3 regions of the Streptomyces sp. NBC_00094 genome follow, and region 1 is predicted to be linked to each of the others. Evidence: riboswitches for the same ligand, from Rfam matches in the RefSeq annotation. Region 1 holds a riboswitch; each other region holds the start of a gene.
What was found. Region 1 has a riboswitch for cobalamin ahead of OG580_RS02345 (energy-coupling factor ABC transporter permease). Riboswitches for the same ligand answer to the same signal wherever they lie in the genome.
Positions count from the first base shown of each region.

Region 2: linked by a shared signal. The riboswitch ahead of OG580_RS24190 (ribonucleoside-diphosphate reductase subunit alpha) and the one ahead of OG580_RS02345 (energy-coupling factor ABC transporter permease) in region 1 are both predicted to bind cobalamin.
Region 3: linked by a shared signal. The riboswitch ahead of OG580_RS33705 (acyl-CoA thioesterase) and the one ahead of OG580_RS02345 (energy-coupling factor ABC transporter permease) in region 1 are both predicted to bind cobalamin.

Region 1 is NZ_JAPEMB010000001.1:504,334-514,832, reverse strand. It holds gene OG580_RS02360 (ATP-binding cassette domain-containing protein) at 1-83, opposite strand, end outside; gene cbiQ (cobalt ECF transporter T component CbiQ) at 80-829, opposite strand; gene OG580_RS02350 (energy-coupling factor ABC transporter substrate-binding protein) at 836-1,405, opposite strand; gene OG580_RS02345 (energy-coupling factor ABC transporter permease) at 1,402-2,100, opposite strand; cobalamin riboswitch at 2,129-2,362, opposite strand; gene OG580_RS02340 (PTS-dependent dihydroxyacetone kinase phosphotransferase subunit DhaM) at 2,473-2,880, opposite strand; gene dhaL (dihydroxyacetone kinase subunit DhaL) at 2,877-3,497, opposite strand; gene dhaK (dihydroxyacetone kinase subunit DhaK) at 3,524-4,516, opposite strand; partial or broken gene fecE (Fe(3+) dicitrate ABC transporter ATP-binding protein FecE) at 5,041-5,199, opposite strand; gene OG580_RS02320 (NAD-dependent epimerase/dehydratase family protein) at 5,396-6,391, shown strand; gene OG580_RS02315 (WecB/TagA/CpsF family glycosyltransferase) at 6,412-7,170, shown strand; partial or broken gene OG580_RS02310 (transposase family protein) at 7,430-7,956, shown strand; gene OG580_RS02305 (sugar transferase) at 8,104-8,694, opposite strand; gene OG580_RS02300 (GNAT family N-acetyltransferase) at 8,811-9,887, opposite strand; gene OG580_RS02295 (glycosyltransferase family 4 protein) at 9,884-10,499, opposite strand, start outside.
Region 2 is NZ_JAPEMB010000001.1:5,413,055-5,423,553, reverse strand. It holds gene OG580_RS24215 (extracellular solute-binding protein) at 1-596, opposite strand, end outside; gene OG580_RS24210 (GntR family transcriptional regulator) at 881-1,645, shown strand; gene OG580_RS24205 (DUF3311 domain-containing protein) at 1,854-2,108, shown strand; gene mctP (monocarboxylate uptake permease MctP) at 2,105-3,736, shown strand; gene OG580_RS24195 (GNAT family N-acetyltransferase) at 3,820-4,320, shown strand; cobalamin riboswitch at 4,358-4,502, shown strand; gene OG580_RS24190 (ribonucleoside-diphosphate reductase subunit alpha) at 4,634-7,000, shown strand; gene OG580_RS24185 (ribonucleotide-diphosphate reductase subunit beta) at 7,000-8,013, shown strand; gene def (peptide deformylase) at 8,078-8,707, opposite strand; gene OG580_RS24175 (hypothetical protein) at 8,769-9,749, opposite strand; gene OG580_RS24170 (HD-GYP domain-containing protein) at 9,830-10,499, opposite strand, start outside.
Region 3 is NZ_JAPEMB010000001.1:7,637,759-7,648,257, forward strand. It holds gene OG580_RS33690 (nitroreductase) at 1-161, opposite strand, end outside; gene OG580_RS33695 (hypothetical protein) at 211-627, opposite strand; gene OG580_RS33700 (sulfatase) at 965-2,368, shown strand; gene OG580_RS33705 (acyl-CoA thioesterase) at 2,438-2,866, opposite strand; cobalamin riboswitch at 2,994-3,223, opposite strand; gene OG580_RS33710 (DUF2252 domain-containing protein) at 3,293-4,729, opposite strand; gene OG580_RS33715 (hypothetical protein) at 4,902-5,354, opposite strand; gene OG580_RS33720 (CPBP family intramembrane glutamic endopeptidase) at 5,730-6,413, shown strand; gene OG580_RS33725 (alpha/beta hydrolase) at 6,394-8,235, opposite strand; gene OG580_RS33730 (SulP family inorganic anion transporter) at 8,345-10,159, opposite strand; gene OG580_RS33735 (GAP family protein) at 10,233-10,499, opposite strand, start outside.

The DNA.
Region 1 (10,499 bases):
CCGTCCTCGTAGGCGAAACCCGCCCTCACCAGCTCCACGACGGGCAGCGGAGAGGCCGTCGGGGAGGTCGTCGGAGACGTCACGGCAGAAACCTTTCGAGTACGAGGGTGAGGGCGACGAGCCCGCAGAGGAGCCCGGCCGCCGTCGCCAGGAACCGGCGGGAGACCGCGGCGGCGGGGACCAGGACCCGCAGTGTCCCGTCGTAACCGCGTCCGGCGAGCCCCGACTGCAGGCGCTGCGCCCGGTCGAAGGCCCGGACGAACGAGGTGGCACCGAGCCCGGCGAGCGAACGCCAGGTCGCCGCCCGCGTGGTGTGCCCGAGGCGCGCCGCCTGCGCCTGCCGGATCTTGGACAGGGAGTCGAGCAGCAGGAAGATGATCCGGTACATCACGAGCGCCACGTCCACCACGGGGGCCGGCACCCCCGCCCGGACGAGCCGGGGGAGCACGTCGGAGACGGGCGTCGTGAACGCGAAGAGGAGCACCCCCAGCGAGGCCGAAGCGGTCCGCAGCAGCAGCTCGCCGGCGTGGACGGGACCGCCGGGGGCGAGGGCCACGAACCCGCGCGCCCCGCCCACCTCGAAGAGCAGCGGCACCGCTCCCGTGACGCAGAAACCGAGCGGCACACGGAACGCCCGCCACAACTGACGGCCCGCGACCCCGGCCGGCCCGAGCAGCACCGTGAGGGTGGCCGCCGCGACGAGCACAGCACCCGGCCACGGCGGCAGACAGACCGCGCACAGTGTCAGACCGAAGCCGAGCAGGGCTTTCTCGGCGGGATGGCGGCGGCGCCAGCGACTGCTGTGCGCCGCCGCGTCGATCGGCAGCATGGTCGGCTACGCGTCCTTGCCACTGACGGGGGAGGCGCTGGACGAGGCGCTCCCAGGGGCGCCCGAGGCGCCCGGGGCACCGGCGGCCGCCGAGGCGCCCGATTCACGGGCGGCCGTCGAGGGATCAGCTTCACGGGCGGCCGTCGAGGGATCAGCTTCACCGGCGGCCGTCGAGGTACGCGCTCCACTGGCGGCCGTCGAGGTGTCCGATGCACCGGCTGCCTTCGGGACATCCGTCCCGGGGGCAGCAGCCGACGCCACGGCGCGGGCCTCGCCCTGTCGGCGTCCGCGCCGCACGCCGAAGTAGTACGCGAGGACGCCGGCGCCCAGCGCGGCCTGGAGGGCGAAGAGCGCCGACTCGATCTCCCCGGACGGCGGCTCGTACAAGGGGCTGAACCACGGTTCGTAGTCCGGTCGGAGTTCCGTGATGGCGGTCTCCGCCTCCGCGTCCGCCCCGGTGAAGGGCTCCTCCTTGTGGTCGCCGAGCCCCAGCGCGAGCGGCAGCACGGCGAGTGCGGCGACGACGAGCAGCAGCAGGGCGTTGATCTTCGTGTTCCGGCTGACGGTGAGGCTCATCGCGCCGTCGCCTCCTCGCGTCGCTTCGTGGCCGTCCGCCCCAGGACACCCAGCCGGGTCAGTTCGCCCTTGCTGGACTGCGTGAGCAGTCGCATCACGAGCACGGTGAGCAGGCCCTCGCTCACCGCCAGGGGGATCTGGGTGACGGCGAAGATGCCGCCGAACTTGGCCAGGGCCCCCATCACGCCGCTGCCCTGGTCCGGGAAGGCGAGTGCGAGCTGCACGCTCGTGACGCAGTAGGTGGAGAGATCGGCGACGAACGCGCCGAAGAAGACGGCGACCATCAGCGGCGCGCCGAACCGGCGGACCAGCAGATAGGTCCCGTACCCGGCCCACGGACCGACGATCGCCATCGAGAAGGCGTTCGCGCCGAGCGTGGTCAGCCCGCCGTGGGCGAGCAACAGGGCCTGGAAGAGCAGGGTGATCGTGCCCAGGACCGCCATGATCGGCGGCCGGAAGAGGATCGCGCCGAGACCCGTACCCGTCGGGTGCGAGCAACTGCCCGTCACCGAGGGGAGCTTGAGCGCGGACAGGACGAACGTGAAGGCGCCGGAGGCGCCGAGCAGCAGGGTGGACTCGGGGTTGGACCGCACCTCGCGGGTGAGCGCGCGGACCCCGTGGACGATGAACGGAGCGGCCGCGACACCCCAGGCGGCGGCGTGTGCGGGGGGCAGATACCCCTCGGCTATATGCATGGTCGGGAGACCCTCTCCAGCACCTCGTGGATGGACAACGCACCCTGGCCGGTCTCCTGGCTGACGGTCATACGCCCCGGCTCCGCCTTCCCACACCGCGGCGGTCTCCCGCATCGGTCCAGTGGCTTGCCCGAGGGTGTCTCCCCCGGGTGTGGAGCCGGAACTCCCGATCACAGTGGCGAGGGCCGCACCGGTACCGCACCGGTTTCCCGTACACCAAGGCCCTGCGACACTAGTGCGTTGACCAGGTACATCACAACGCGGCGTTCCCGGGCGGTAGCGCGGAGTGGTGCCGTCAGGCCCGCGACCGCACCGAACGCGACGCGTGTCGGCGGGCGACGGCCACCACCCCGCCCGCCGGATCGCCCGCGCTCACTCCTTGCGGTAGGCGTACGCCTCCGAGGCCGCGGCGGCCACCGCGTCGAGATCCCCGCCGGCGCTCGCCGTGACCAGCGCGGCGACCGCGCCCTCGACGAACGGCGCGTCGACCAGACGGGACCCCTCGGGCAGTTCGTCCCCCTCGGCGAGCAGCACCTTCACGGTCAGCACCGCGCTGCCCAGGTCGACCAGGAGCGCCACCCCGGCACCGCGGTCGACGGCCTTCGCCGCCGCGGTGATCAGCTCGGCGCTCGTCCCCAGGCCGCCGTCGGGGAGCCCGCCCGCCGGCAGGATCGGCGCCGTCCCGCCGCCGCCCGCGAGCCCCTGGGCGAGCGCGGCCACCGAGGCCGCGACCGCCGCGCTGTGCGAGACCAGCACGATGCCGACCTGCGCCGCACTCACGAGACCCCCTCCGCCCGGGCCGTCCCGTCGAGCTCCGCGAACAGCAGCGCCGACGAGGTCGCCCCCGGATCCTGGTGCCCGATCGACCGCTCCCCGAGATAACTCGCCCTGCCCTTGCGGGCCTGGAGGGGTACGGTCGCGAGGGCGCCCTCCTCGGCCGCCGCGCGCGCCGCCCCGAACGAGCTCCGCAGCGCCTCCACGGCCGGGACGAGCGCGTCCAGCATCGTCTTGTCGCCGACCTGGGCGCCGCCCAACTGCGACACGGCGGCCACACCGGCGGCGAAGGCCTCCGCCAGCCGCTCCCTGCCGACGTACGCGTCCTCGCCGAGCGCCTTCCCGGTGCGACGCAGCAGCGTCCCGTACAGCGGCCCCGAAGCCCCGCCCACCGTGGAGATCAGCTGCCGCCCGGCGGCGACGAGCACCGCGCCCGGCGTCGCCGGCGGCTCCTTCGCCAGCAGCTCCGTCACGGCGGCGAACCCGCGCTTCAGATTGGCCCCGTGGTCGGCGTCCCCGATCGCGGAGTCCAGCTCGGTGAGCCGGTCGGCCTCACGGTCGACGGCACCGGCCGTCGCCTCCAGCCAGCGCACCAGGAACTCCGCGCCGAACGTCTCGCCCATGTCGCTCCCCTCCGGCATCCGTCGTCTCACCGACCCCACCGCAGCGCGGGAGTCCGTACGGGCGCGTCCCACAGCCGCAACAGCTCCTCGTCGACCTCGCACAGGGTCACCGAACAGCCGGCCATGTCGAGCGAGGTCACGTAGTTCCCGACGAGCGTCCGGGCCACCGGGACCCGGCGCTCGCCCAGCACGCGCTGCACCTCGGCGTTGAAGCCGTACAGCTCCAGGAGGGGGGTCCCGCCCATCCCGTTGACCAGCACGAGCACCGGACCCGAGGGGCGGAGCTCCTCGACCACGAGATCGACGGCGTAGTCCGCGATCTCCCGCGAGGTCATCATGGCGCGCCGCTCACGGCCCGGCTCGCCGTGGATCCCCACGCCCAACTCCAGCTCACCGTCCGGGAGGGCGAAGGTGGGGCTGCCCTTGGCAGGGGTCGTACAGGCACTCAGCGCCACACCGAAGGACCGGCACCGCTCGTTCACCCGCCGGGCGATCGCCTCCACCCGCTCCAGCGGGGCGCCCTCCTCGGCGGCCGCCCCCGCGATCTTCTCCACGAACAGGGTGCCCCCGGTTCCGCGCCGCCCCGCCGTGTACAGACTGTCCGTCACCGCCACGTCGTCGTCGACCAGGACCTTCGCGACCTGGATGCCCTCGTCCTCGGCGAGCTCCGCCGCCATCTCGAAGTTGAGCACGTCACCGGTGTAGTTCTTGACGACGAACAACACCCCGGCACCGCTGTCGACCGCCGCCGCTGCCCGCACCATCTGATCGGGCACGGGCGAGGTGAACACCTCCCCGGGACACGCGGCCGAGAGCATCCCGGGCCCCACGAACCCCCCGTGCAACGGCTCGTGCCCGGACCCACCCCCGGAGACCAGCGCCACCTTCCCGGCCACGGGCGCGTCCCGTCGCAGGACGATCCGCCGCTCGACGTCCACGGTCAGCTCGGGATGGGCGGCGGCCATCCCGCGCAACGCGTCGGACACGACGGTCTCCGGAACATTGATGAGCATCCTCATGGGTACCTCCTGATGAGATTCGCAGGCGAGCCGCTGAGCAAGGGTTTTTGCAGGTCAGAGCATGTGGTGTGAATTGTCGATCTTGGCGGTTCGTGACTGCTGGGGGCGGTTCCGGGCGGTACTGATGCTGACTCGACGCCGACCTTCCTGATGGTTCGTCAGGTGTGGGGCGAGGGGATGAGCTTTGCGAATGCGCATCATGGCGCAATTATCGACGCGAAGTCTGGGGCGCGCACCGGTGCGTCATCGGCCGGATCCGGGCGATTCTCACTCCTGTGAGCCTTGTGGGGTCGGGGAGTCGCGGAAGTGGCCATTGCGCAGGCCGAGCGGAACGCCGAGGACGACTACGGCGAAGACATCGTCATGAAGCTGCGTCTGGTGCGAGCCGAGTGCGACGGTGCCGAGCGCCGGGCACTCCTGGGTGTTGCCCGAACCGCCGTCCAGGACGAGCAGGCGGCCGAGCCGCTAAGCGAGTTGACCGACCTCGCGGCAATAGGAATCGCCGGTGAGCTCACCGATTCGCCAACCCGGAGCCTGACCCTCCAGGCAGTCGTCGGCTCGTCGAGTAGCAGCCCGCCGGTCCCCTGGGTGAGGCGGCAGGCGAGTCGCCTCCGCAGGAGCTGTCCTCCGGAGAGATGCTCCGCTCCTCGATCGGCGAGTTCCGCGACACCCCTGACCGCGAGCGGCGGTCCACCACGTCCCGCCCATCCGGATCGGGCAAGGCTCCGACCATGACTGATCCGGGGGCCGACTACTTCCGGGGTCGCTCCGCCAGCCGGGTGGGCTCAATCCAGCGCGCTCCTGCAATGCGACTAAAAGGGCAGATCGAGCGTAACCGTAGCTCAAGTCCTTCGTCAGCGAACGCCAAGGAGCAACACAGTGGGTGACATCGATGCGGTGGTCACGGGAGCCGGGGGATTCATCGGCGGGCATCTGACCCGAGCACTGCTCGCCGAGGGGTGCAGCGTGCGGGCCGTCGACAGCAAACCGCTCCACGAGTGGTACCAGGTACACGACGACGCGGAGAACGTGGAGGGGGACGTCTCCCTGCTCGACACCTGCACGGATGTCCTGGAAGGCGGTGCCCGCGAGGTCTACCACCTCGCCGCCGACATGGGCGGCATGGGCTTCATCGAGAACAACAAGGCCGCCTGCATGCTCTCCGTGCTCTCCAACACGCACATGCTGCTCGCCGCCAGGGAAGCGGGCGTCGGCCGCTACTTCTACTCGTCGTCCGCGTGCGTCTACGCCGCCCACAAGCAGACCGACACCGACGTGCTCCCCCTGCGGGAGGAGGACGCCTATCCCGCCATGCCCGAGGACGGGTACGGCTGGGAGAAGCTGTTCAGCGAGCGCATGGCACGACACTTCCGCGAGGACTACGGAGTGGCCACTCGCACCGCCCGCTACCACAACGTCTACGGCCCGTACGGCACCTGGACAGGCGGCCGTGAGAAGGCGCCGGCGGCCGCCTGTCGCAAGGTCGCCCTCGCCGTGCTCACCAGAGACACCGAAGTGGAGATCTGGGGCGATGGCGAGCAGACACGCAGCTTCACCTACATCGACGACTGCGTCGACGGCACCCTGCGGCTCGCCCGCAGCGAGTGCGTCGAGCCGCTCAACATCGGTTCGGACCGTCTGGTGTCCATCAACCAGCTGTACGCGATCGTCGAGGACATCGCCGGTGTCAGGCTGCGGCACCGCCACGTCCCGGGCCCGCTCGGGGTGCGCGGTCGCAACAGTGACAACACCCGGATCCGCAAGGAACTCGGCTGGACCCCGGAGACGTCTCTCGTTCAGGGTCTGGAAGCAACCTACCGCTGGGTGTACGACCAGGTGAAGGCCCAGCTCGAAGGGCGGTCCCATCAGTGCTGACGAGTGGGCCGGGAACCCCGATGAGGGTCGATGTGCTGGGTGTGGGGGTGAGCGCGGTGAACCCGGACTCGGCGGTCGCGTCGATCGCCCGCTGGATCGAGTCCGGTGAGCGGTCCTACGTCTGTGTGACGGGAGTCCACGGTGTCATGGAATCCCAGCGGGACCCCGCCCTCCGCCGCATTCACAACGCCTCGGGGCTCACTGTCCCCGATGGCATGCCGATGGTCTGGGCGGGGCACCGTGCCGGTGCACCCTGGATGCGCCAGGTACGCGGCGCGGACCTGATGCTCTCCGTCCTGTCGCAGGCCGCCGAGCGCGGCTGGTCCTCGTATCTCTACGGTGGTGCGGAGGGTGTCCCCGAACTACTCGAACAGGATCTGGTCCGCCGGTACCCCGGGCTGAAGATCGTCGGATCCCACTCGCCCCCCTTCAGGCCGCTCACGGTCGAGGAGGACGAGGACGTCGTACGCCGTATCAACGACAGCGGGGCCGATCTGGTCTGGGTCGGGCTGTCCACCCCGAAGCAGGAACGGTGGATGGCCGAGCACCGTGCCAGGCTCGACGCCGCCGTCCTGCTCGGAGTGGGTGCCGCGTTCGACTTCCATGCCGGTCTCATGCCCCAGGCCCCCGAGTGGATGCGGGAGCGCGGGCTGGAGTGGTCGTACAGGCTGTTCAAGGAGCCCCGCCGGCTCTGGCGGCGCTATCTTCGGAACAACCCCCCCTATGTGGCGCGTACGGCCTTGCGGCCACCGAGGCTGATCCCAGGCGGTATGCCCTGAGGACCGTCGTGGCCCCGCGGTTCGCGCTTCCTCGTACGGTCCCCCGTCCATAGACCCCTTAGGGGGTGTCTTGTCGATCAGGCCGGACGCACCCATGTGAGAGCCGGGACACCCGCGAGCCTCCGGCACGGCAGCCCTGACGAGCGCGTTGTCCCCTACGAGGTCATGCGCTGGTTCATGGACCAGGTGGCCGACCAGGTGGAACGCTGCCGCATCGCGTTCGAGCAGGGGGAACCTGAAGCAGTGGAATGATCACGCAGTGAATGGTGTGATCACGGCGTCGGAGCCTTCCTGGATATCCCCGTTCTCCGGGCTGAGCCCGCGTGCCTTCGGGAAGTTGGTGAAGGTGCTGCGTCGCGCGGGTGCGGGTGCGGGTGCGGACGCGGTCCGGAAGAGCAGGCCGTGGAGTCCTCCGCTGGAGGACCGGGCCCTGCTGGTCGCGGCGTACTGGCGAACGAACCTGACCATGCGGCAGCTCGCGCCGCTGCTCGGGCTGTCGAAGTCGGCGGCGGACCGCATCATCGACCACCTCGGGCCGCTGTTCGCGCTCCAGTCCCGCAAGCGGTTCGCCAAGGACGCGGTGCTCATCGTCGACGGCACTTTGGTCCCCACCCGTGACCACACCATCGCCGAGCGGTCGAAGAACTACCGGTACTCCACCAACCACCAGGTCGTCATCGACGCCGACACCCGCTGGTCGTCATAGTCGGCCGGCCGCTCGCCGGGAACCGCAACGACTGCAAGGCGTGGCAGGAATCCGGCGCCAGGGCCGCCGTCGGTAAGACCAACGGGCTTGACCGCGATCAACCATGCCCGAGGCGACTCGGAGATCATTTACGGGACAGCCCTGAGCGGGGTCGATTCGATGCCGGGCGGCGACTGCCATGGTGCCGCCCGGCATCGCCGCGTACCCGTATCCGAGCGGCGCTCCGTTCAGTACGCGCCCTTGGAGCTCAGGACCGCCGAGACCGTTCGGACGAGAATGGCGAGATCCAGGGTCAGGGATTGGTGTTTGACGTAGTGCAGGTCGAGCCGGACCATTTCCTCCCAGGCAAGCATTGACCGGCCACTCACCTGCCACAATCCGGTCAGCCCCGGCGTTACCGAGAGGCGGGTGCGGGCGTCGCCGGTGTAGCCGGAATCCGAGAGCAGCAGTGGGCGTGGTCCGACGAGTGACATCTCGCCGCGCAACACATTCACCAGCTGGGGAAGTTCGTCCAGTGAGAGCCGCCGCATCCATTTCCCCTCCGGAGTGATCCTCGGGTCGTCCCGGACCTTGAAGAGATGGCCGTCCGTCTCGTTGAGTGCTGCGAGCGAGGCCCTCTCGGTGTGTGCCCCGACCCGCATGGTGCGGAATTTGAGCATTTCGAAGGGACGCCCGTTCAGCCCGACCCGGACCTGTCGGTAGATCACGCCGCCCGGTGAATTCGCGGCGATCACGAGAGCGATGACGCAGAACAGAGGGGCGGCCAGCAGGAGCAGAACAATGCTGCCGGTCACATCGATGAGGCGCTTGACGTGCATGTTGCATCCGTTCGCGGAAACGTGGCGACATTCGTCACGAAGGGGTTGATCGGGCGGTAGCGCCTTCTCGCAATCCCTACTCGACTGCGGACGCCGCACCTTGAAGGCGGGCGAATTCAGCCGCATCGTCGTTGGTGTAGACGGAGCGCTGTGCCCGCGAGCAGTGCCATCGGGCTGCGGGACCTGAGCCACTGTTCGTCCTGGCGGTCCCGTGCGCCGAACGACCGGTACTTGTACCCCTCGTCGCCGCGCAGGAAGTCGAAGGTCTCCACGCCCGCCTCGGCCATCGCGGCAATGGTTTGGTGAAGCAGGACGGTGCCGAGACTCATCCGCGCGTACGCCTCGTCCCAGCCACCGTTGTAATAGGCGAACGTCTTCTGCCACAGGAACCCGTAGACGGCACCCACCGCGCTGCCCTCGCGCTCGGCGAGCAGGGCAGCGGGCCCGCGCCCGGGAGCCGCGCGCTCCTGGAGCCGCAGGTGGAAGGCACGTCTGCCGGGCCCGAAGGACGTCGTGGTGCCCTTCACCTTCTGCCGTGCCTGGTGGAGCCCGATGACGGTGTCGATCACCTCGGCCGTCATCTCCTGCGGAGGCACCCAGCGGAAGGAGACGCCGGCCGCGGCGAGCTGCCGTCGGCGCCGCGCCATGAGCTGCCGGAAACTAGGGGAACCGACGGCGGTACTCGGGCCGATCGCAAGGCGCGGGCAGGTCGTACGGGCGATCCGGCGGGTCCCGGGGGACAGCAGCCCGATGTCCGCCTCGGGGTCCATCGCGGGGAACCAGCCACTGCTGCGCCCGGTACGCGCCCCAAGCCAGGCGCGGACTTCGTCGCGGCGGTGCGGCAGGGTGGGGAACAGTCCATGGTCCGCCGCGTCGGTGCCGGATCCGAGCAGGGTCCAACAGGTCACCGGGAGTGGGAGTCGGCGATGCAGCCGTTCCCGGACGCGCACCAGGGGGACCACCGCCTCCACGCGCCCGCCGGGTCCGGTCCACACGGCCACCTCGGCGGTGGCGGCCGTATCCATGGCCTGCCACGAGCCGAGCACCCAGTCCGGCGTGACGAAGTACGAGGAGCCCGGCACACCCGCCACCAGGTCGTGCCAAGCGTCTTCCCACGGCGCCAGGCTGCTCGGCGTGCGGTGCACCTCGAAGCCGGCTGTGGCGGGCGCCGGTGGGATCGCGGTTCGGGTCATCTGTGTCTGTCCTCAAGGAGGCTGACGAGACCGTCGGCGAACCGTCGGCTCATCTCCTCGACGGTGTACCGCCGGGCGTCCCTCCGGCATTCCTGGCGCATGGCGTCGAGTCGCTCGGAGCTGCCGAGCAGCTCCGCCACGGAAGCGGCGTACCGCCCCGGGTCGTCCGGCGCGACGAAGGCGTTGCGGCCGTGTTCGAGGTACTCGAACTCCGGGGCGTGCCAGGGCCACGCAGTCGTGACGATGGGTGTTTCCAGGACGAACGAGTCGACCGCGCACAACCCCACCAGGCCGGGCATCAGCATGACGTCGGACACCGTGCCCAGCAGCGCCTTGTGATCACCGAACGCCTGACCGACGGGCATCACGACAGGAGTCCGTGCCGCCGCGGCATCGACGATCCGCTGCTCCTGACCGGTTCCCGCCACCAGCAGTCGGAAGCCGGGGAGGCGGTCGGCGATCCTCTCGGCCGCCTCCACGAGAAACGGGATGCGCTTGCTGGAGCTGAGGGCTCCGACGAACAGGCCGGTGCGACCGGCCGTGAGGTCGTACTTCCGGCGCAGCTCGGCGGTCTGGTGCTCGGTCACACTCCGGTACGCGTCGCCGAGCGCC
Region 2 (10,499 bases), 4.9 Mb from region 1:
CCGGGCAGGTAGATCGCCTGGCCCTTGGGGTCGGACGCCTTGAGCTTCTTCAGACCCTCGATCCACTCGGCGCGGGTCTTGGGCGGGGTGACGCCGGCCTTCTTGTAAGCGGCCTTGTCGTAGATGACGACGCGGTTGGCGGCGTACCACGGGGCGGAGTAGAGCTTGCCGTCCAGCTCGCTGGAGGCGGTCATGCCCTTGTTCCAGCCGTCGTAGCCGAGCGCGGCCTTGTCGGCCGTCAGGTCGGCGAGACCGCCGGTGACCGCGTAACCGGCGGTCTGGGTGTTGCCGAGCTCCAGAACGTCCGGCGGGGTGTCCTCGGAGAGAGCGGTGGTGACCTTCTCCTGGATGCCGTTCCAGATCTGCTTCTCGACCTTGACCTTGACGCCCGGGTGCTTGGCCTCGAACGCCTTGTTGACCTCGGCCATCCAGGCGTCCGGAGCGGAGCCGTCCATGACCCAGACGGTCAGGGACTTGTCGCCACCGGCCGCCGGCTTGCCGCCGGTGGTCTCCTTCTTGTCGCTGTCAGAACCACACGCAGCGATAGAGACCATCATGCCCGCGACGCCGATCGCCGCGATGAGCTTGCGCTTCACGCCACCCTCCTCAGGGATGCTGCAACCCCTGCCCACCGCGCGAAGACATACGTCGGGTAGTGCTCGTGGGGCTGGGACCTGGTCTTTAATGGTTTAGACCAGTACCCGGAGCTTGGCCTAGACCTTTAGGGGTGTCAAGGGTGTATAAGAAGGGCAGTCGCGTCCGTTATCGGACCGACACCTGAGGGAGGGCGACGACCCGTGACCGGTCCGTGCCACCATGTGAGCCGCTACAGACGGAGGAGCCGGTGACGGCAGCAGCACAGGAGTCGGGAAGGCAGGCCATGGCCACGGACGCGGGCAGCACGGAGTCAGAGAGCGGGGTCGCCACCCGCACCGCGCGCGTGCCCAAGTACTACCGACTGAAGCGGCACTTGCTCGACATGACGGAGACCCTGCCGCCCGGCACGCCGGTCCCGCCGGAGCGAACACTCGCCGCCGAGTTCGACACCTCGCGCACGACCGTGCGCCAGGCACTGCAGGAGCTGGTCGTCGAGGGCCGCCTGGAGCGCATCCAGGGCAAGGGCACCTTCGTGGCGAAGCCCAAGGTCTCCCAGGCCCTGCAGCTCACCTCGTACACCGAGGACATGCGCGCCCAGGGCCTGGAGCCCACCTCGCAGCTCCTCGACATCGGGTACGTGACCGCCGACGACACGCTGGCCGGTCTGCTCGACATCTCGGCCGGCGGCCGGGTGCTGCGCATCGAGCGGCTGCGCCTCGCGAGCGGCGAGCCGATGGCGATCGAGACCACCCACCTGTCGGCGAAGCGCTTCCCCGCGCTGCGCCGCTCGCTGGTGAAGTACACCTCGCTGTACACGGCGCTGGCCGAGGTCTACGACGTGCACCTCGCCGAGGCCGAGGAGACCATCGAGACCTCCCTCGCCACCCCGCGCGAGGCCGGTCTGCTCGGCACGGACGTGGGCCTGCCGATGCTGATGCTCTCCCGGCACTCGCTGGACGCCCAGGGCGAGCCGGTGGAGTGGGTGCGGTCCGTCTACCGAGGCGACCGGTACAAGTTCGTGGCGCGTCTGAAGCGGCCCACCGACTGAGCGAGGCCGACCGCGCCCGGCCGATGCCGGGCGAACGCTCTCGTACGACATGAACGGCCGCACCCGGCGGGGGTGCGGCCGTTCGGCGTTCCCGGCGCCATCACCCAAGGAAAACGCTTCCGTTATGCGGACAGGGGTTCCGTGGAGCGTAGGCGTCCCCTAGATTTCCCCACCATTACCGAGGTGATCAGCGAGGGGACGAATCGCCATGTCAGAAGCGACACAAGGGAAACAACCGACCATCACCCCCCTACGGGTGGTGATCGCGCTCTGTCTGTTCGCGCCGTTCGTGGCGATGCTCTGGGTGAGTTCCTACGCGAAGACGGAGCCGCTCTTCGCCGGCATCCCGTTCTTCTACTGGTACCAGATGCTCTGGGTGCTGATCTCCACCGTTCTCACCATGATCGCGTACAAGCTGTGGCAGCTGGACCAGCGTGCCCGTAAGGGAGGTGACGCGCGATGAAGGACGTGACCGGCGTGAACGGCGTGGCACTCGCCGTCTTCATCCTGTTCTTCCTGGGCGTCACGGTCATGGGCTTCCTGGCCTCGCGCTGGCGCAAGGCCGAGAACGAGAACAGCCTCGACGAATGGGGCCTGGGCGGCCGGTCGTTCGGCACCTGGGTGACCTGGTTCCTGCTCGGCGGCGACCTCTACACGGCCTACACCTTCGTGGCCGTTCCCGCGGCCATCTACGCGGCGGGCGCGGCCGGCTTCTTCGCCGTCCCGTACACGATCCTGGTCTACCCGCTGATCTTCACCTTCCTGCCGCGCCTCTGGTCGGTCTCGCACAAGCACGGATACGTCACCACCTCCGACTTCGTGCGCGGCCGCTTCGGCTCCAAGGGCCTGTCGCTCGCGGTGGCGGTCACCGGCATCCTCGCCACCATGCCGTACATCGCGCTCCAGCTCGTCGGCATCCAGGCCGTCCTGGACGTGATGGGCGTCGGCGGCGGCGAGACCACCCACTGGTTCATCAAGGACCTGCCGCTGCTCATCGCCTTCGGCGTCCTCGCGGCGTACACGTACTCCTCGGGGCTGCGCGCGCCCGCGCTCATCGCCTTCGTCAAGGACACCCTGATCTACATCGTCATCGCCGTGGCGATCATCTACATCCCGATCAAGCTCGGCGGCTTCGACGAGATCTTCGCCAAGGCCGGCGAGGCCTACGCGCAGACCAACCCGGCGACCGGCAAGCCGCGCGGCACGCTGGTCCCCGGCGAGGCGGGCCAGTGGACGTACGCGACGCTGGCGCTCGGCTCGGCGCTCGCGCTCTTCATGTACCCGCACTCGATCACGGCGACGCTGTCCTCGCGCAGCCGTGAGGTGATCCGCCGCAACACCACGATCCTGCCGCTGTACTCGCTGATGCTGGGCCTGCTCGCGCTGCTCGGCTTCATGGCGATCGCCGCCGGGATCCAGGTCAAGAACGGCCAGCTCGCCATCCCGCAGCTCTTCGAGACCATGTTCCCGGACTGGTTCGCGGGCGTCGCCTTCGCCGCGATCGGCATCGGCGCGCTCGTCCCGGCCGCGATCATGTCGATCGCCGCGGCCAACCTCTTCACCCGCAACATCTACAAGGACTTCATCAAGCCCGACGCGACCCCGGCCCAGGAGACCAAGGTCTCCAAGCTCGTCTCGCTGCTGGTGAAGGTCGGCGCGCTCGCCTTCGTCCTCACCATGGACAAGACGGTCGCGATCAACTTCCAGCTGCTCGGCGGCATCTGGATCCTCCAGACCTTCCCGGCGCTGGTCGGCGGCCTCTTCACCCGCTGGTTCCACCGCTGGGCGCTGCTCGCCGGCTGGGCCGTCGGCATGGTCTACGGCACGGTCGCCGCGTACGGCGTCGCCAGCCCGACGCAGAAGCACTTCGGCGGATCCTCCGCCGAGATCCCGGGTATCGGCGAGATCGGCTACATCGGCCTCACCGCCTTCGTCCTCAACCTCGTCGTCACGGTCGTCCTGACCTTCGTCCTCAAGGCCGTCAAGGCCCCCGAGGGCGTCGACGAGACCTCCCCCGAGGACTACACGGCCGACGCGGGCGACGCTCCGGCCCGCAAGGAGGCCCCGAAGGTCGACGCCGGAGTGCACTGACCGTACGACCTGCAGGAAGGGGCCCGGGATCTCCGACAGGAAATCCCGGGCCCCTTTCCCGTGCCCCGAGGCAGACTGCTCCCATGGACTTCACGATCAGGGCGGTACGGCCCGAGGAGTACGAGGAGCTCGGCGAACTCACCGGGCTGACCTACCTGAACGACGGGCTGCTGCTGCACGGGGCCGACGACTTCTACCTGGACGTGCTCCGGGACACGGCCCGGCGGGCCCGCGAGGCCGAGGTGCTCGTCGCCGTCGACGCGGAGGACGGGATCATCGGCGGGGTGACCTTCGCCCCCGGCGCCACCACCTGGGCGGACATCGCCGTCGCCGGCGAGGCCGAGTTCCGGATGCTGGTGGTCTCCCCGAAGGCCCGCGGCAGGGGCGTCGGAGAGGCGCTCGTACGCTTCTGCGCGGACCGGGCGCGGGCTCTGCCGGGCTGCGCGCGGCTCGTGCTCTCCACGGACCCGAAGATGGTCGCGGCGCACCGGATCTACGAGCGGATGGGCTTCGTGCGCACCCCCGAGCGGGACTGGGATCCGGTTCCCGGGCACAGTCTGCGGACGTACGCCCTGGAGTTCTGACCCACGGGACGACACAACATGTGGGGGGTGCGATGAGCGGCGCCCCCCACATGTATGCTCGACCTCGCTGTCGACGCAGGGAAATCCGGCGCGAATCCGGAACTGTCCCGCAACGGTGTGCTTCGTACCCATACGCGCGTACGAGGTGAGTCCGAGGACCTGCCGACAGCGCGCCCGGTCCGTCCGTTCCGGGTGTCACTGACGTCCGGGCCTCGCGGAGTGGGCCGGTGGACGCGGCGCGTCCGGCGTACGGACGGCCGCCTGCCCGCCTTCCCCCGCCGCGGCCCCGAGCCGAGCGAGGGAGAGCCCCCACGTGACCATCGCGCCCGCCGATCCGGCCACGGCGATCGAGAGCGACGGACCCGGCACCGTGCTGCTGCGGACCCTGACCGATCTCACCGCCGACCTCCCCGACACCGACCCCGGCAAGGTCGCCGCCGCCGCCCTCCGCGGCCGCAGCGCCACGGCGGACGAGGCGGAACTGCGCGAGCTGGCCACCGAGGCGGCCGCGGGGCTCATCTCCGAGGACCCGGCCTACTCCCGGCTCGCGGCCCGGCTCCTGACGATCACGATCGCCGACGAGGCGGCCGGCCAGGGCGCGGTCTCCTTCTCGGCCTCCGTGGCCGTCGGCCACCGCGAGGGCCTGATCGCCGACCGCACCGCCGACTTCGTGGCGCTGCACGCGGACCGGCTCGACGCGACCGTCGACGGCGCCGCCGACGACCGCTTCGGCTACTTCGGTCTGCGCACCCTCTTCTCGCGCTACCTGCTGCGTCACCCGATCACCCGCAAGGTGATCGAGACCCCGCAGCACTTCATGCTGCGCGTGGCCTGCGGCCTGGCCGAGGACGAGAGCGTCCGCGCGCTCGACGAGGTCGGCGCGCTGTACGGCCTGATGAGCCGTCTGGACTACCTGCCGTCCTCCCCCACGCTGTTCAACTCCGGCACCCGCCACCCGCAGATGTCCTCCTGCTACCTCCTCGACTCCCCGCAGGACGAGCTGGACTCCATCTACGACCGCTACCACCAGGTCGCGCGCCTCTCCAAGCACGCCGGCGGCATCGGGCTCTCCTACTCCCGCATCCGCGCGCGCGGTTCGCTGATCCGGGGCACCAACGGGCACTCCAACGGCATCGTCCCGTTCCTCAAGACCCTCGACGCCTCCGTCGCCGCCGTGAACCAGGGCGGCCGACGCAAGGGCGCCGCCGCCGTCTACCTGGAGACCTGGCACGCGGACATCGAGGAGTTCCTGGAGCTCCGCGACAACACGGGCGAGGACCAGCGCCGTACGCACAACCTCAACCTGGCGCACTGGATCCCGGACGAGTTCATGCGCCGGGTCAACGCCGACGCCAAGTGGTCGCTCTTCTCCCCGGCGGACGTGCCCGAGCTCGTCGACCTGTGGGGCGAGGAGTTCGACGCGGCCTACCGCGCCGCCGAGGCCAAGGGCCTGGCCCGCAAGACGATGCCGGCCCGCGACCTCTACGGCCGGATGATGCGGACCCTGGCCCAGACCGGCAACGGCTGGATGACCTTCAAGGACGCCTCGAACCGGACGGCCAACCAGACCGCCGAGCCCGGCACGGTCGTCCACTCCTCGAACCTGTGCACCGAGATCATCGAGGTCACGAACGACGGCGAGACGGCCGTCTGCAACCTCGGTTCGGTGAACCTGGGTTCGTTCGTGGTCGGCGGGGACATCGACTGGGAGCGGCTCGACGCGACCGTCCGTACGGCCGTCACCTTCCTCGACCGGGTCGTCGACATCAACTTCTACCCGACCGAGCAGGCCGGGCGTTCCAACGCCCGCTGGCGGCCGGTGGGCCTGGGCGCGATGGGCCTCCAGGACGTCTTCTTCCAGCTGAAGCTGCCCTTCGACTCCCCCGAGGCGCGCGCGCTGTCCACCCGTATCGCGGAGCGGATCATGCTCGCCGCGTACGAGGCCTCCGCCGACCTCGCCGAGCGCAGCGGCCCGCTCCCGGCCTGGGAGAAGACCCGTACGGCCCGCGGTGTCCTGCACCCGGACCACTACGACGTCGAGCTGAACTGGCCGGAGCGCTGGGCGGCCCTGCGCGAGCGGATCGCCGCGGTCGGCATGCGCAACAGCCTGCTCCTGGCGATCGCGCCGACGGCGACCATCGCCTCGATCGCCGGCGTCTACGAGTGCATCGAGCCGCAGGTCTCCAACCTCTTCAAGCGCGAGACGCTGTCGGGCGAGTTCCTCCAGGTCAACTCGTACCTGGTCGACGAGCTGAAGCGGCTCGGCGTGTGGGACGCCCAGACCCGGGACGCGCTGCGCGACGCCAGCGGCTCGGTGGCGGGCTTCACCTGGATCCCGGCCGAGGTGCGCGAGCTGTACCGCACGGCGTGGGAGATCCCGCAGCGCGGTCTGATCGACATGGCCGCCGCCCGCACCCCGTTCCTGGACCAGTCGCAGTCCCTGAACCTGTTCCTGGAGACGCCGACGATCGGCAAGCTGTCGTCGATGTACGCGTACGCCTGGAAGCAGGGTCTGAAGACGACGTACTACCTGCGCTCCCGCCCGGCGACCCGGATCGCCCGCGCCGCGCAGGCGTCGACCGCGGCCGCCGCTCCCATCCCCCTCCAGCAGGCGACCCCCGACGCGGACGCCCTCGCCTGCTCTCTCGAGAACCCCGAGTCCTGCGAGGCCTGCCAGTAATGTCCAGCGACAACAAGAACCTGCTCGACCCGGGCTTCGAACTGACCCTCCGTCCGATGCGCTACCCGGACTTCTACGAGCGCTACCGGGACGCCATCAAGAACACGTGGACGGTGGAGGAGGTCGACCTCCACTCGGACGTCGCCGACCTCGCCAAGCTCACCCCCGGTGAGCAGCACATGATCGGCCGTCTGGTCGCGTTCTTCGCGACGGGCGACTCGATCGTCTCGAACAACCTGGTCCTGACGCTCTACAAGCACATCAACTCCCCGGAGGCGCGCCTGTACCTGTCGCGCCAGCTGTTCGAGGAGGCCGTGCACGTCCAGTTCTATCTGACGCTGCTCGACACCTACCTGCCCGACCCGGACGACCGCGCCGCCGCGTTCGACGCGGTCGAGGAGATCCCTTCCATCCGCGAGAAGGCGCAGTTCTGCTTCCGCTGGATGGACTCGGTGGAGAAGATCGACCGCCTGGAGACCCAGGCCGACCGTCGTCGCTTCCTGCTGAACCTGATCTGCTTCGCGGCGTGCATCGAGGGCCTGTTCTTCTACGGCGCCTTCGCGTACGTGTACTGGTTCCGGTCCCGCGGCCTGCTGCACGGCCTGGCCACCGGCACCAACTGGGTGTTCCGTGACGAGACGATGCACATGAACTTCGCCTTCGAGGTCGTGGACACCGTCCGCAAGGAGGAGCCGGAGCTCTTCGACGACGCGCTCCAGCAGCAGGTCACGGACATGCTGAAGGAGGCCGTGGAGGCGGAGCTGCAGTTCGGCCGCGACCTGTGCGGCGACGGGCTGCCCGGCATGAACACCGAGTCGATGCGCGAGTACCTCCAGTGCGTCGCCGACCAGCGCCTCCAGCGCCTCGGCTTCGCCCCGGTGTACGGCTCCGAGAACCCGTTCGCGTTCATGGAGCTCCAGGGCGTCCAGGAGCTGACCAACTTCTTCGAGCGCCGCCCGTCCGCCTACCAGGTGGCGGTCGAGGGCTCGGTGGACCTCGACGAGGACTTCTAGTCCGTACGGATACGAGGAAGGGCCCCGCACTCCAGGAGTGCGGGGCCCTTCCTCGTAGGCCGGGTCAGACGTTCGGGACGGTCTCGTACCGCGGGGTGTTCTCGGCCATCTGGCGCAGGGCGTCCTTGCGGTCGCGCTTGGAGAGCCGGTCGATGTACAGGTAGCCGTACAGGTGGTCCGTCTCGTGCTGGAGGCAGCGGGCGAAGTAGCCCGTGCCGCGCACCTTGATCGGGTTGCCCTGGGCGTCCTGGCCGTGGACCTCCGCGTAGTCGGGGCGGGCCAGCTCGGCGTAGGCGGTCGGCACGGACAGGCAGCCCTCGTTGGACTCGTCGAGGACGCGCAGCTCGGCCGGGAGCTCCTGGAGGACCGGGTTGACCACGACGCCGGTGTGCCGGGCGCCCTCGTCGTCCGGGCAGTCGTAGACGAAGACCTTGAGGTCCACACCGATCTGGTTCGCGGCGAGGCCCACGCCCTCGGCGGCCTTCTGGCTGGCGAACATGTCGTCGATCAGCGCCGCGAGCTCATCGCCGAACTCGGTGACGTCCTTGCACTCCTTGTGGAGCACCGGGTTGCCGACGACGGTGATCGGGCGGGCCGTGCCCCGCTCGCGGTACGCGAGCTCACGCGCCTCGCAGTCCTCCGTGTCGACGACGAACCCTTCGTTGGTCTGCTCGTCAGTTTCCTGCTGCGTCATGTCCGGCGCGTGCCTTCCTCGGAACCCCAGTAAACGATCCCGTACAGCCTACGGGCAGTCGTCAGCAGACCTCTTCCAGATCACGCCACTCACGGCTGTCCGGGCTGTCCGCCACCCAGCCGTCGAGGAGCCCGCGCACCAGCCCCGGCGGGGCCGCGATGCCGCACTCACGCTCCGGGACCCACAGCTCGCCGGGCGAGCGGTGGCCGAGCGGCCCGGGGTGCCCGGGCTCGCTGTGATCGTGCGGGTCGGAGTGCTCGCCCTCGCCCTCGGCGCTCGGCATGGTCGACTCCGAGCAGGCGCGGCAGAGCAGCCGCACGGAGGACGACCAGTCCTCGGCGGCGAAGCCCGCGTCGGAGGCGAGCTGCTCCAGGGCGTCCCGGTCGGCCTCGGTGGCGGCCTCCAGGAGGACCACCCAGGTGGGGACGGGGGACGGCGCCCACAGCTCGATCTCGTCGAAGACCGGGTAGGACGGGCCCGCGGTGGTGGTGCGCTCGCCGTTCGGCACGCCGTCGTGGAGGACGACCTCGCCCCAGCGGCGCCCCGAGGAGGGCAGCGGGATGGAGAGGACCTCGATGCGGGCCGGGTCGAGCCTGCGGCCCCACACGACCTCGGCCTCGCCCTCGGGCGAGAGACGGACGGCTGCGCTGCCCAGCTCCATGCCGGCGGGCTCGCCGGTGCCGGCGGAGGCCCCGGGCACCTTGAGTCCGTACGCCTGCCAGGCGCGGCGGGCCAGCGGCCAGTCCTGGAGCGCGGTGGCGGCGATGCCGACGTTCCACCAGTCGGGGGCGCCGGTCTCCTTGTCGAGCAGCGCGACCGCGCGGAGCCCGGCGGCCCTGGCCTGCTCCCAGTCGTGCCGGAACTTGTGCAGCAGGGCCAGGTTGAACCAGGACTCCGAGAGCCAGGGCTCCAGATCCGCCGCACGTGTCAGCAGCGCGCCCGCGTCCTCGTACCGCCCGTCGCCGATCAGCGTGAACGCGCGGTCGGTGGCCTGCCGCCACGAGGCGGAGGGCCGATGCCGTACCTTCCCGAAGATCCTCACGATTCCCGCCTGCCGGTCGCCTTCACCCTCTTGTTCGCATCCAACCATGCCCGGTCGGAGGCGCGCTCATTACCCATGGGTTACCCAGCGACGGCAGGGGTCACCCCAGTGACTCCGCCCCGTGCCAGGACCCTGGCCAGGCCTTCGACGACATCCGGGTGAAAGTCGCGTGCGCTGCCGAGGCGGAGCCGCTCCAGGGCGCCGAGCGCCGCGCCCGGGCCGTCGCCCGCGAGGTCGTCGTAGGCGTTCACGACCCGGACGATCCTGGCCGGAAGCGGCTGGTCGCGGTACGGGTCGGCCTGCCGCTCGACGACCACGGCGACGGCCGCGGGGACCCCGGTCCTGCGGACGACCGCGCCGCCCAGGAGGGCGATCCGGCGCTGCTCCTCGGCCGGGAGGAGGGCCGTGGCACCGCCCTCGACCGGGTCGACGAGGGAGAGCTGTCCGATGTCGTGCATGAGCGCCGCGTACTCCAGGACGGACAGCTCGGCCCCGGAGAGCCGGAGCTCGCGCCCGACGGCCGCGCTGAGGGCCGCGACCCGGTGGGCGTGGCCGGGCGAGGTGTAGCCGGCGATCTCGGTGGCACGGGCGAGCGAGGCGATGGTCTGCCGGTTGACCGTCCGCACGGCCGCGTACCGCCGGAAGGAGACCTGGGTGAGCAGGAGCGGTACGGCGAGCACGGGCAGCGCCCAGAGCCCGGCGGCGGCGACGCCGATCGCCATGACGGCGCCGGTGGCGCAGACGGCGGAG
Region 3 (10,499 bases), 7.1 Mb from region 1:
TCGTGAGGCATGCCGCGCAGCGGATCGCCATGCAGCTCGATGATGCCGGCGTCCGCCCTGCAGACGAACTTCCAGGGCTGTGCGTTGTGCATCGAGGGGGCCGTGACGGCGTCCTTCACCAACGACGTCACGAGGGGTGGGGTGAGATCGGTGGGGGACACGATGGGTCCTGTCTGTGAGGAGTCACCAGGAGATGTCGTGCGCAGTCCGTCACAAGGATTGTCCGTCAAGAAGCATCCGCATGGGCACTGGGAGGATCTCTTCGAGATCGTCCTCGGTGGCCGGTACGTGCTGCTGGACTCCGCGATGGGCGGGAGCGACGTCGACGAGGCGGACGTCCTCCGTGTCGACATCCCGGAGGGGCGGTATCGAGTGCAGTCCCTGGTGATCGCTCCGAGCGACGAGGCGGAGTTCCGGTTCGACCGGCTCGTCTCCGTAGACGTTACGCGTCAGGGTGCCCTGGGTGGTGTCCTCGATGATCCAGGGCGGCTCGTCGGAGTCGTCCCCGTAATGGTTGAGCTTGCTGGTCGAGTTGGCCCAGGTGCCGTCGGGCTGCTTCGTCTCGGTGGTGAACGCGGTGAAGCGGTGTGCCGGGTCGAGGCTCCGGGACTGGCGCTTGTCGCCCACCGCCAGGCCTTCCGCCGGGCCCGCGACCGGCGGGACATCGGGGCGTCGCCCATTTCATCTGCCGTACATGGAAACGGTGTTCCCGCTCGCCTACTCTCGTCGCCATGGCAGCAGGAATCCTCACTGCGCGCCGCCACGTCGACCAAGGTCACGTGGCGAGCGCCCTGTGTACGGTCGCCCCGGCGCGCTGAACGCGCCCTCTCCCCCCACGGGATCCCCACCTGGCGCCCCCGCCTGACTCCCGTCTCTTCCCTTCCGCATCGCGGCCGACGGCTCGTCCCTCGTCCGTTCGTCCGCCGTGCCCCCATGCGCAGACGCCCCAGGAGGAATGGACATCATGAGCGAGAACCAGCGCCCGCCGGTGAGCCGACGAGGCTTTCTCGGCGGTGCCGCCGCCGTCGCGGCCGCGACCGCCGTACCCGCCCTCGCGCAGGTCGCCGGAGCCGGGCCCGCCGCTGCCGCCGGCCGTCCGAACATCCTGCTGATCGTCACCGACGACCAGCCCAAGCACACCGAGTGGGCCCTGCCCAAGACCGTCGCCTGGCTCGCCGACCAGGGCGTGAGGTTCACCAACGGCCATGTCACCACGCCGCTGTGCTCGCCCTCGCGCTCCAGCGTGTTCTCCGGCCGTCACGCCCACAACCACGGCGTGCGCAACAACAAGGCCTCGCACGCGCTCGACCAGAGCACCACCGTGCAGAAGTACCTCAAGCAGGCGGGCTACCGCACCGGCCTGTTCGGCAAGTACCTCAACTCCTGGACCCTGGCGGACAACCCGCCGCACTTCGAGGAGTTCGCCCTCCTCCAGCCCGGATACGTCGACGCCCAGTGGAACGTCGACGGCGCCGTCCAGACGATCGACGGCTACACCACCACCATCGTCAAGAACCGCACGCTGAAATTCCTCGACAAGGCCGCCACCGACCCCCGGCCCTGGTTCGCGTACGTCACGCCCTACGCCTCCCACGGCCCCCGCACCCCCGAGGCGAAGTACGCCGGCACCCCGGTCCCGGAGTGGAACGGCCGCCCCTCCGTGCCCGAGAACGACCGCAGCGACAAGCCGGCCTACATCAGGAACGCGACCGGCACCCTCGCCGACGGCCGGACCATCCGCGCCCAGCAGCTGCGCACCCTGCTCTCCGTCGATGACGCGGTGCAGGCGTTCAAGGACAAGCTCCAGGCCCTGGGGCAGCTGGACGACACCCTCGTCATCTACATCGGCGACAACGGCTTCGGCTGGGGGGATCACGGCTGGACCGCCAAGTCGGTGCCCTACCGCCCGGCCCACGAGGTGCCGTTCTACCTCTCCTGGCCGGCCGGCGGGCTGGGCGCGGGAACGGTGGACGACCGCATCGTCGCCAACATCGACATCGCGCCGACCGTCCTCGACGCGGCCGGCATCACCCCGAGCGCCCCGCAGGACGGCCGGTCCCTGCTCACGACCCACAGCCGTGACCACCTGCTGGTGGAATGGTGGAAGCAGGGCACCGGCACCGGTGGGGCGCCCACCTGGTCCTCGTACGTGGCCAAGGACAAGCAGTACACGGAGTACTACGACCTGACGACCGACGTGAACGGCACCGTGTCCGGCACCGGCCAGGTGAAGTTCCGCGAGTACTACGACCTGGTGGACGACCCGTACCAGCTGACCAACAAGCTGTATCAGGCCACACCGGCCCAGGAGCAGGCTCTCGGCGTCCCCGCCCTGGCCGCCCGGCTCGCCGCCGACCGAGTGTCCTGACCCGCACGCGGTACCGCAGGCGGGCCCCCGTGCCTCGCGACACGGGGGCCCGCCGCCCATCGGGTGCGGCTACGTCTCCAGGAGGCCGGGGACGGGACGCGGCCGGCCGTCGGCGTCGATGGCGACGAAGCTCAGCCGGGCGGTGGCCATTTCCGTGGCGGGGCTGGTGGTGACGTTCCAGCGTTCGGCGGTGACCTGGACGGCGACGGTCATGGAGGTACGGCCGGCGCGTTCGAGCGTGGCGTGGACGGTGAGCAGGTCGCCCGTGCGGGCCGGGGCGAGGAACGTCATCCGGTCCACGGAGACCGTGACGGCGGGGCCGTCCGCGTGCCGGCCGGCCGACGCGGCCGCCGCGTCGTCGATGAGCTTCATGACCACGCCGCCGTGGATGGTCCCGTACAGGTTGGTGTCGTGCTCGCTCATGATGTGGGCGAGGGTCACACGGGAGTCGGCTGGCGCCTTGTGGGCCCGGGTGCCTGTGGTGATGTCCGCGGTCACGGAACTCTCCTTCGCGAGTCGTGTGGGGCGAGCCCGATGACGTACCGCGGACGCGAAGGAACGGCGGGCACGAGAGTGCCCGCTGCCGCCGACCCGCCCACGAGGCCACCGAGATGTCCGTGCGCATCCGTCGCGCACGGGCAGTGGCAGGTCTTCGGACTCGCGGGCACGCCGACGTACGCATGGCACGTACGGGGCATCTACTGGCCGTCGCTTCCCGGACCCGTTCGGGTCCAGTGCGTATGACGGCGGTCGTTCCCGCTCACCGCTGCGGGGCAGTCCCGGATTCCCACCGGGTTCCCTCTTACGACGCATCCCGCCTGGCGGACGGGGCGAACCAGCTGCACCTCACACCCTAGGCGGTGCCTTCGCGGGATCGTTCGCCGCTCGTACGTGACGCCCACCTCACCGGGGGCCTCTCCGGGGTCAGTCCGCCGGTAGTTCCTCCGCGGGCAGCCTGCCCGCGCGCACCGCGTCGACCAGGGCCTGGTGGTCACGCTCGTTCTGGTCGGCGTACGCCTCCGCGAAGGTCGCGATCGCTCGGTCGAACGAGGTGCCGCTGCCCAGGTACGCGGCGATCGCGATCCGGTCACCGGATCGCGCGTGCGCACGAGCCAGCGTGACCCCGCACAGTTCCCCGAACGCCTGCATGTCCTTCGGCCCCATCCGCTCGGGCATGGCGATGCCCTTCCAGTCGCGCAGCTGGCGGACGTAGAAGTCGCGCTTCTTGCCGTCGATCCCGTCCACGCGCTCCCAGCCGAGGAAGATGTCGCTCGTGGCCTGCATCAACCGCTGGCCCGAGACCACTCGCTCGCCCTGGTTGCGGTACGTGCTCGCGCCGACGTGCGCGGCGAGCACGGAGGTGTCCGCCTCCTTGGCCTGGAGGAAGAGCGGGTCCTGATCGTCCCGGCCGAGCAGGAGGAAGATCCAGCAGCGGGTGCCGACGCTGCCGACGCCGACCACCTTGCGCGCGACGTCCACCAGTCGGTAGTCCTCCAGGAGCGTGCGCCGGTCGGAGGCGAGAGTGCGGCCGTACCGCTCGACCAGGCCGCGGAACTGGCGCTCCAGCGCGCTGCGCTCGACGTCCGGCAGCAGGTCGCCGGCCGGGACGAGCAGCGGGGGATCCGCCGCGATCCTGGGTCGGCCGTCGACCGTCTCGGTGAGCTTGTCGAAGGCCTGCAGGCTGTCGTGGGTGCGGGCCTTCGCCATCGCGTGGGTCAGGTTCCTCCGACCGCGCTTCGTTCCGTGGAGCCGTCCCGCGAGCAGGGACTCAAGGAGGTTCGCGTCGATCTTCGCGTACCAGACGTCGATGGTGCGCATACCCGCGAAGCGGATCATCGCCTCGCGGTACGCACGGACCGTGCGCCGGACGATGCGTGCGCGCTCCGCGTCGTCGAAGCCGTTCGCCCGCGCCGCGATGACGAAGCTCGTCGACAGCCGCTTGACGTCCCACTCCCAGGGGCCCGGCAACGTCTCGTCGAAGTCGTTGATGTCGAACATCAACTGCCGTTCAGGCGAGGCGAGCAGGCGGAAGTTGAGAAGGTGGGCGTCTCCGCACAGCTGGGCCGTGAGTCCCGAGCGCGGGGTGCCGGCCAGGTCGGAGGCCATGATCGCGGCGGCCCCCCGGTAGAAACGGAACGGGGACTCCGTCATTCGGGCGTACCGGATCGGTACGAGTTCGGGCACCCGTGCCGCGGACTGCGCCTCCAGGATCTCCAGGGGATCAGCCCTCTCGGGGAACGGCTTGTACTCGGCGTGACTCGATCGCGGCACGCTCCCTCGGGCTTCCTTGCCGAGGGCCGCGCGTTCCTCGGGTGTGGCGTGGGCTGCCGCGCGCATCGCCGTGGTCGGGTTCTGGGGCATCGAAGACTCTCCTGCCTGGCCCTGCGGCCGTTCGGGGTGTCCGGCACAGGGCTGGGGCCTGTCCGGCAGATCAGTCGGACAGGCCCCAGCCCGCCTGGACGGCTCCGCGGGCCTCCGCCGATGTCGGCCGCGCCGAGTAGTCGATGCCGGTGGGCCTGCTGCCGTCGGATCGTCAGTCGGAGGTGTGCGACCAGCTGGAGCACAGCGCCCAGATGATGAACACGTCGATCGCCAGGAGGGTGATCGCCCACCACGGCTGGTACGGCAGCCAGAGGAAGTTGGCGATCATGCTGAGGCCGGCCAGGCCGATGCCGGCCACCCTCGCCCAGTTCGCGCCGCTGAACAGGCCCACTCCGGTGAGAACGATGACGATCCCGAGGATGAGATGGATCCAGCCCCAGGACGTCAGGTCGAACTCGAAGACGTAGTTGCCGACGCGGGCGTACACATCGTCCTCGGCGATGGCCGCGATGCCCTGGAGGAGGGCCAGGACGCCCGAGACGGACAGCAGCACCGCGGCGAACACCGTGCCCCCGTGGGCCACGCCGCCGCCTCCGGACCGGGGCGCACTGTTCGGCGTGGGGCCGGTGTTCCTGTGTCCTCCGGTCGGTGTTTGCTGGCTCATGGAAGTCACCTCGCAGCTTTCGATCCGGTGCCGGGCATCCCGTCGGCGTTGTGATCCGCGCGCGCCTCCTTAGGCATGCCGGTCCAAGGTGCCTAGCTCCGAGTATCGCAGTTGCCGGGCAGGCGTGCTCGGCCGCCGAACGGCCGTGGGGCGTATACGGAGGACGCCCGTCCGCGCGGCTCGGGCGCTCGGGGGAGGCGCCCGGTAGCGTGGATCGAGGGGAGGGCGAGACGCACCAGCCGCCGAACCGAAGGACAGGCCCTCATGCCCTGCCGCGACCCCGACGAGTGCGAGCGGCGTGAGGGACGAAGTCGTCGTGCCGGGGGCGATGGTCCACGGGGCCGACGCCTCGGACGGATCGGCACCTGGCCGGCCGTGGGACTCACGGTGGCCGTGCTCGTCGCCGCCAACCTGGCCTTGCACCGCTGGAGCGGCCTGTTCGGCCTGGTGACGGCTGTCGTCGTCAGCGTTCTGCTCCTCGGTGTACTCCGCTGGGCGGGGGGTACCTGGGCGGACGCCGGCCTGGCGCGTGGCACGCTGCTTCGCGGTACCCGGTGGGCCCTGGTCCTGATCGGCCTGGTCGGCGCCGTCTACCTCGTCGGTGCTCTGCTGCCGGCCACACGGACGTTGTTCGAGGATCGACGGTACGACGGGATGAGCGGGGGCGAGCTGATGATGCGCGTTCTCGTACGAGTCCCCGTCGGCACCGTCCTGGTGGAGGAGATCGCCTTCCGCGGCGTGCTCTACGGGCTGGTGTACCGCGCCCGGGGGGCGGTGTGGGCGACCACGGTGTCGAGCCTGCTGTTCGGCCTGTGGCACGTGCTGCCGTCCCTGGACCTGGCGACGGCGAAGCCCGCACTGAACACGGTCTTCGGCGACTCCGCGTTCGCTGCCGTTCTGGCGGTCGTGGGGGCCGTGCTGTTCACGGCGGCGGCGGGCGTCCTGTTCTGCGAACTGCGCCGCCGTAGCGGCAGCCTGCTGGCTCCGATGGGCCTGCACTGGGCGGTCAACGCACTCGGCTACGTGGCCGGGTTCGTGCTCAGTCTTCCGGGCGAATGATGTCCCTCAGCCGCTCCAGGTCGGGCTCCGTGAATCCGGCCGGCCGCATGACGGCGTTCCATCCGTCGACGTACGCGGCCTTGTACGTGTGACCGTGACCGTCCGGCACGCCCGTGGAGAACGGCAGGTCGGCGGTGACCTGCCAGAAGGTCACGAAGGGCATCCAGACCATGGATTCGAGCACGTCCGAGCCGGGGCGCTCTCCGATCCAGTCGGGTTCGGAGAAGGCAAGGCCGGGACTCCACCAGACGATCGGGTCGGAAGGGTGCATGAGGTAGAGCACCCTCGTCCCGTCCCAGGGCTGGTTCGCCGGAAGTATCCCGGTGGTCGGGTCGTCGGTGAACCGGACGGTCCGCCCCTCCTTGTAGACGGGCTCGATCTCGGGGCTCCCCGCGTCGCGGTGATCACTGAACTCGCGGAACAGGGTGTTGAAGTTCGGCGGACCGGCGAACAGGGTGCCGGCGGTGCGGTTGCGCAGGTCGTACTCCCCGCTGAAGGCCGTCTCACCGCCGAACGACCCCAGGCTCTCACCGGCCACGTACAGCCGTGGACGCTGGTCCTGGGGCAGCTTCGACCAGACGTCGTAGACCGCGTCGAAGAGTTCGCGGCCGGCCTCGCGCGCCTTGGACTGGTCGACGAGATAGGACAGCCACGACGGCAGGTACGAGTACTGCATCGCCACGGTGGCCGAGTCGCCGTTGCCGAGGTACTCGAACGAGTCCACAGCGGCGGGATCGACCCAGCCGCTTCCCGTGGTGGTCATCACGAGCAGGTTCTCGCGTGTGAAGCCGCCGGCCCGTTCGAGGTCCGCGACGGCTCGTTCCGCCCGGCTCTCCGCGTCGTCGGAGGTCGAAAGGCCGGCGTAGGCCCGGACGGGCTCCTGCGCCGTGCGGTGGGTGAACGCGCCGATGTCCCGGGCCGACGGTCCGCTGCCGGTGAACGCCCGGCCCTGCCTGCCCAGCGTGTCCCACGGCACCACAGAACCCGGCCCGCCCGAGCGCAGAGTGGACGTGGGCTGGTGCACGCCCTCCGGCGTCTCGGTGTCACGTACGGAGAACGCCTCGTTGGCCGCGTTCACGAAGCCGCCCAGCAGCACTCCGCTGAACACCGACCAGGCCAGTCCCGCCACCAGCACCCAGCCGACCACCCGTGCCGCGCGTGGGCCGATCCAGCGCCCGAGCAGGCGGGCGGCCCAGTGGTACACGCGTCGTAGCCCCCGCCCGGCGAGGAGGAGGAGCCAGAACACGAGAGCGGCGATGAACGGGCAGGCGACGACGGTGAGGACGTTGAAGTCGGTGACTCCCATGAGTTCACGGATCTCGTGCTGCCAGTACTGCCCGAACCCGAACGAGAGGCCGAACAGCGCGAGGGCGCAGACGAGCAGGACGAGCCATGACCTGCGCGAGGGGGTCCGAGGGTCCCGGTCGGCGAACGCGCGTCCCACATAGGCCGCGAGGACACCGAGCCCGTACCCGATGGCCGCGGTGATGCCGCAGATCAGCCCCTGGAGGACGCCCCCGCGGGGCAGCAGCGACGGAGTGAAGGACAGGCACGCCAGTACGAGCGCGCCCCAGCAGCCGGGCAGCGTGACCTGGGGCAGTCGGCGCGGCTTCCGCGAACCGGGGGACGGTTCGGTGCCGGAGGGGGGCGACGCGTCGGTGCCGGACGGGGGAGACGGCTCGACGTGCTCGGCACCCGACTTACCCGAAGCGTCCCCGGCGGCGCCGCTCCCGGTCGCGTCCATGCCGCCGGGCCGGTCCCGGCCGCCGCCCTCGCGCGATGGCGGACCGTCCGACGGAGACACTGGCGGGTCCTGGTTCATGGCTCTCCTCCGGGACAATCGTCGCAAGGACCTGCCGGCCGTGCCATCCGGGCCACGGCGCCTTGACCCCCACGTGCGGTACGGGTACGACGACGCCCCCGGCGCGCGGTCACTGCTCGTCGGCGGGCGGCGGGGGAGCGGCACCGGGGCCGGGCTCCGGGGGCTCGACGGGCTCGGACGGTCCCCCTGCGACCGGCGGCGCCCATTGCGCTCCGGTGCGCTGACGGAAGGCGGCGACCGCGGCCTCCACGGTGGGGAAGAAGTGCCGGGGGTCGATGGTGCGGGTGAGCTCGTACCGTTCGATCTTGCGCCGCACCGGGTCCTTGAGCTCGGCGAACACGAGGTGGACGTGGTGCGCGTTGAGCGTCTCGTCGAGCTCTTCGAGGACGTCCGCTGCGGTGGTGTCCACGTCGGTCATGGCCTCCGCCGCGATCACGATCCAGCTCGGCCGCGGGTCCGCCTCGGCGAGGCGTCTGATCTCGTCGCGGAAGGCCTTGGCGTTGGCGAAGAGGAGCGGCGCGTCGAACCGGTGGATCACCAGGCCCGGAAGCTGCCAGGCCTGCGGGTAGGAGCGGACGTCGTGGTAGCCCTCCAGGCCCTGCACCCGCCCGAGCACGGTGTGGTACGGCCACCAGGCGCGACGGAAGACGTTCAGCACGGACAGGGCGACGGCGATGCCGATCCCGGGCAGCACACCGAGCAGGGCCACGCCGAGGAACGCCGCGCAGCACAGCAGGAAGTCCGTCCTGCGCTGCCGCCACAGCCGTACGGCCCCCGGGATGTCGGCCAGGGACAGCGACGCGGTGATGACCACGGCGGCAAGGGCCGGTTGGGGGAGATTGCGGAACAGGCCCGGAGCCAGCACGAGCATGAGGACGATGAGAGCGGCTCCGACGACCCCGGTGAGCTGACTCCTCGCTCCCGCGCGCTCCGCCACCGCCGTACGGGAACCGCTCGTGCTGACCGGGAAGCCCTGGAAGAGGCCGGCCGCCAGGTTGGCCACACCGATGCCCGCCATCTCCTGGTTGCCGCGGACTTCCTGCCCGGTGCGGGCCGCGAAGGCCGACGCGTTCGAGATCGTGTCGGCCAGGGACACCAGGGCGATGCCCAGCGCACCGCCGAGCAGCAGCGACAGGTCGTCGAGCCGGACATCGGGGATGGTGAACGGGGGGAAGCCCTCGGGCAGTTCTCCGACCAGGCCGACGCCGTGCCCGCCCAGATCGAAGACCGTGGCCGCGGCGATCGCCAGGACCACCATCACGAGCACGGCGGGGACCTTCGGCAGCAGGCGTTGCAGGACCAGGATCAGGGCGATCCCGCCGCAGCCGACCGCTGCGGCGGCCGGCACCGCAGCCCCGTCGGCGAGTCCCCGCACGAAGCCTGCGCATTCGCCGATCAGGTTGTCCGCCTCGACCTTGAAGCCGAGCAGCTTGGGCAGCTGACCGATCAGGATGGTCAGCGCCAGGCCGTTCATGTAGCCGATCATCGTCGGCTTGGAGATCAGGTCGGCGATGAAGCCGAGCTTCGCCACCGAGGCCAGGATCATGACGGCCGCCACCATGAGCGCGAGGACCGACGCCAGCGCGACAGCGCGGCCGGGGTCCCCGTCGGCCGCCACCAGGGGCAGCACGGTGGCGGCGATCATCGGCCCCAGCGAGGAGTCCGGGCCCAGCACCAGGATGCGGGACGGCCCGGACACCGCGTATCCGAGCAGGCAGAGAATCGTCGTGTACAGCCCGGTGATGGGCGGCAGCCCCGCCAGCTCGGCGTACGCCATTCCCTGTGGCACCAGGAGCGTGGTCAGGACGACTCCCGCCACCAGGTCCTTGACCAGCCACTCCCGTCGGTACGACGTCACCGCCCGAACCCCGGGAACAGCCCGCAACCGCGCGAGAGGCTTCCGGCTCTTGTGGTGGCTGGTCACATGCCGTCCCTCCGTTCGGTTCCGCTGTTCCGGTCCTGTCCGAGGCCGGGCCCGACCCGCGACGAGGCGGGGTTCAGCCCGAGAGCTGGTAGAGGCTTCTGCCGACGAGCCACAGCCCGAGGACGAGGCAGGTGACGACGATCGCCGGGTCCTTGTGGCGTTCCAGCCACGAACGCAGGTTGGTCAGGGCGAGCAGGGCCTTCGTGGGCGCGAACACCATGTACAGCTCCATGGCCAGCAGAGTCGCGGTCGCCAGAACACAGAAGCCGAGGAGAGCCAGAAAGGACTCGGCATGGGACAGGTCGGCCTGCACGACGGTGGCCGCCGCGGCGCTGACCAT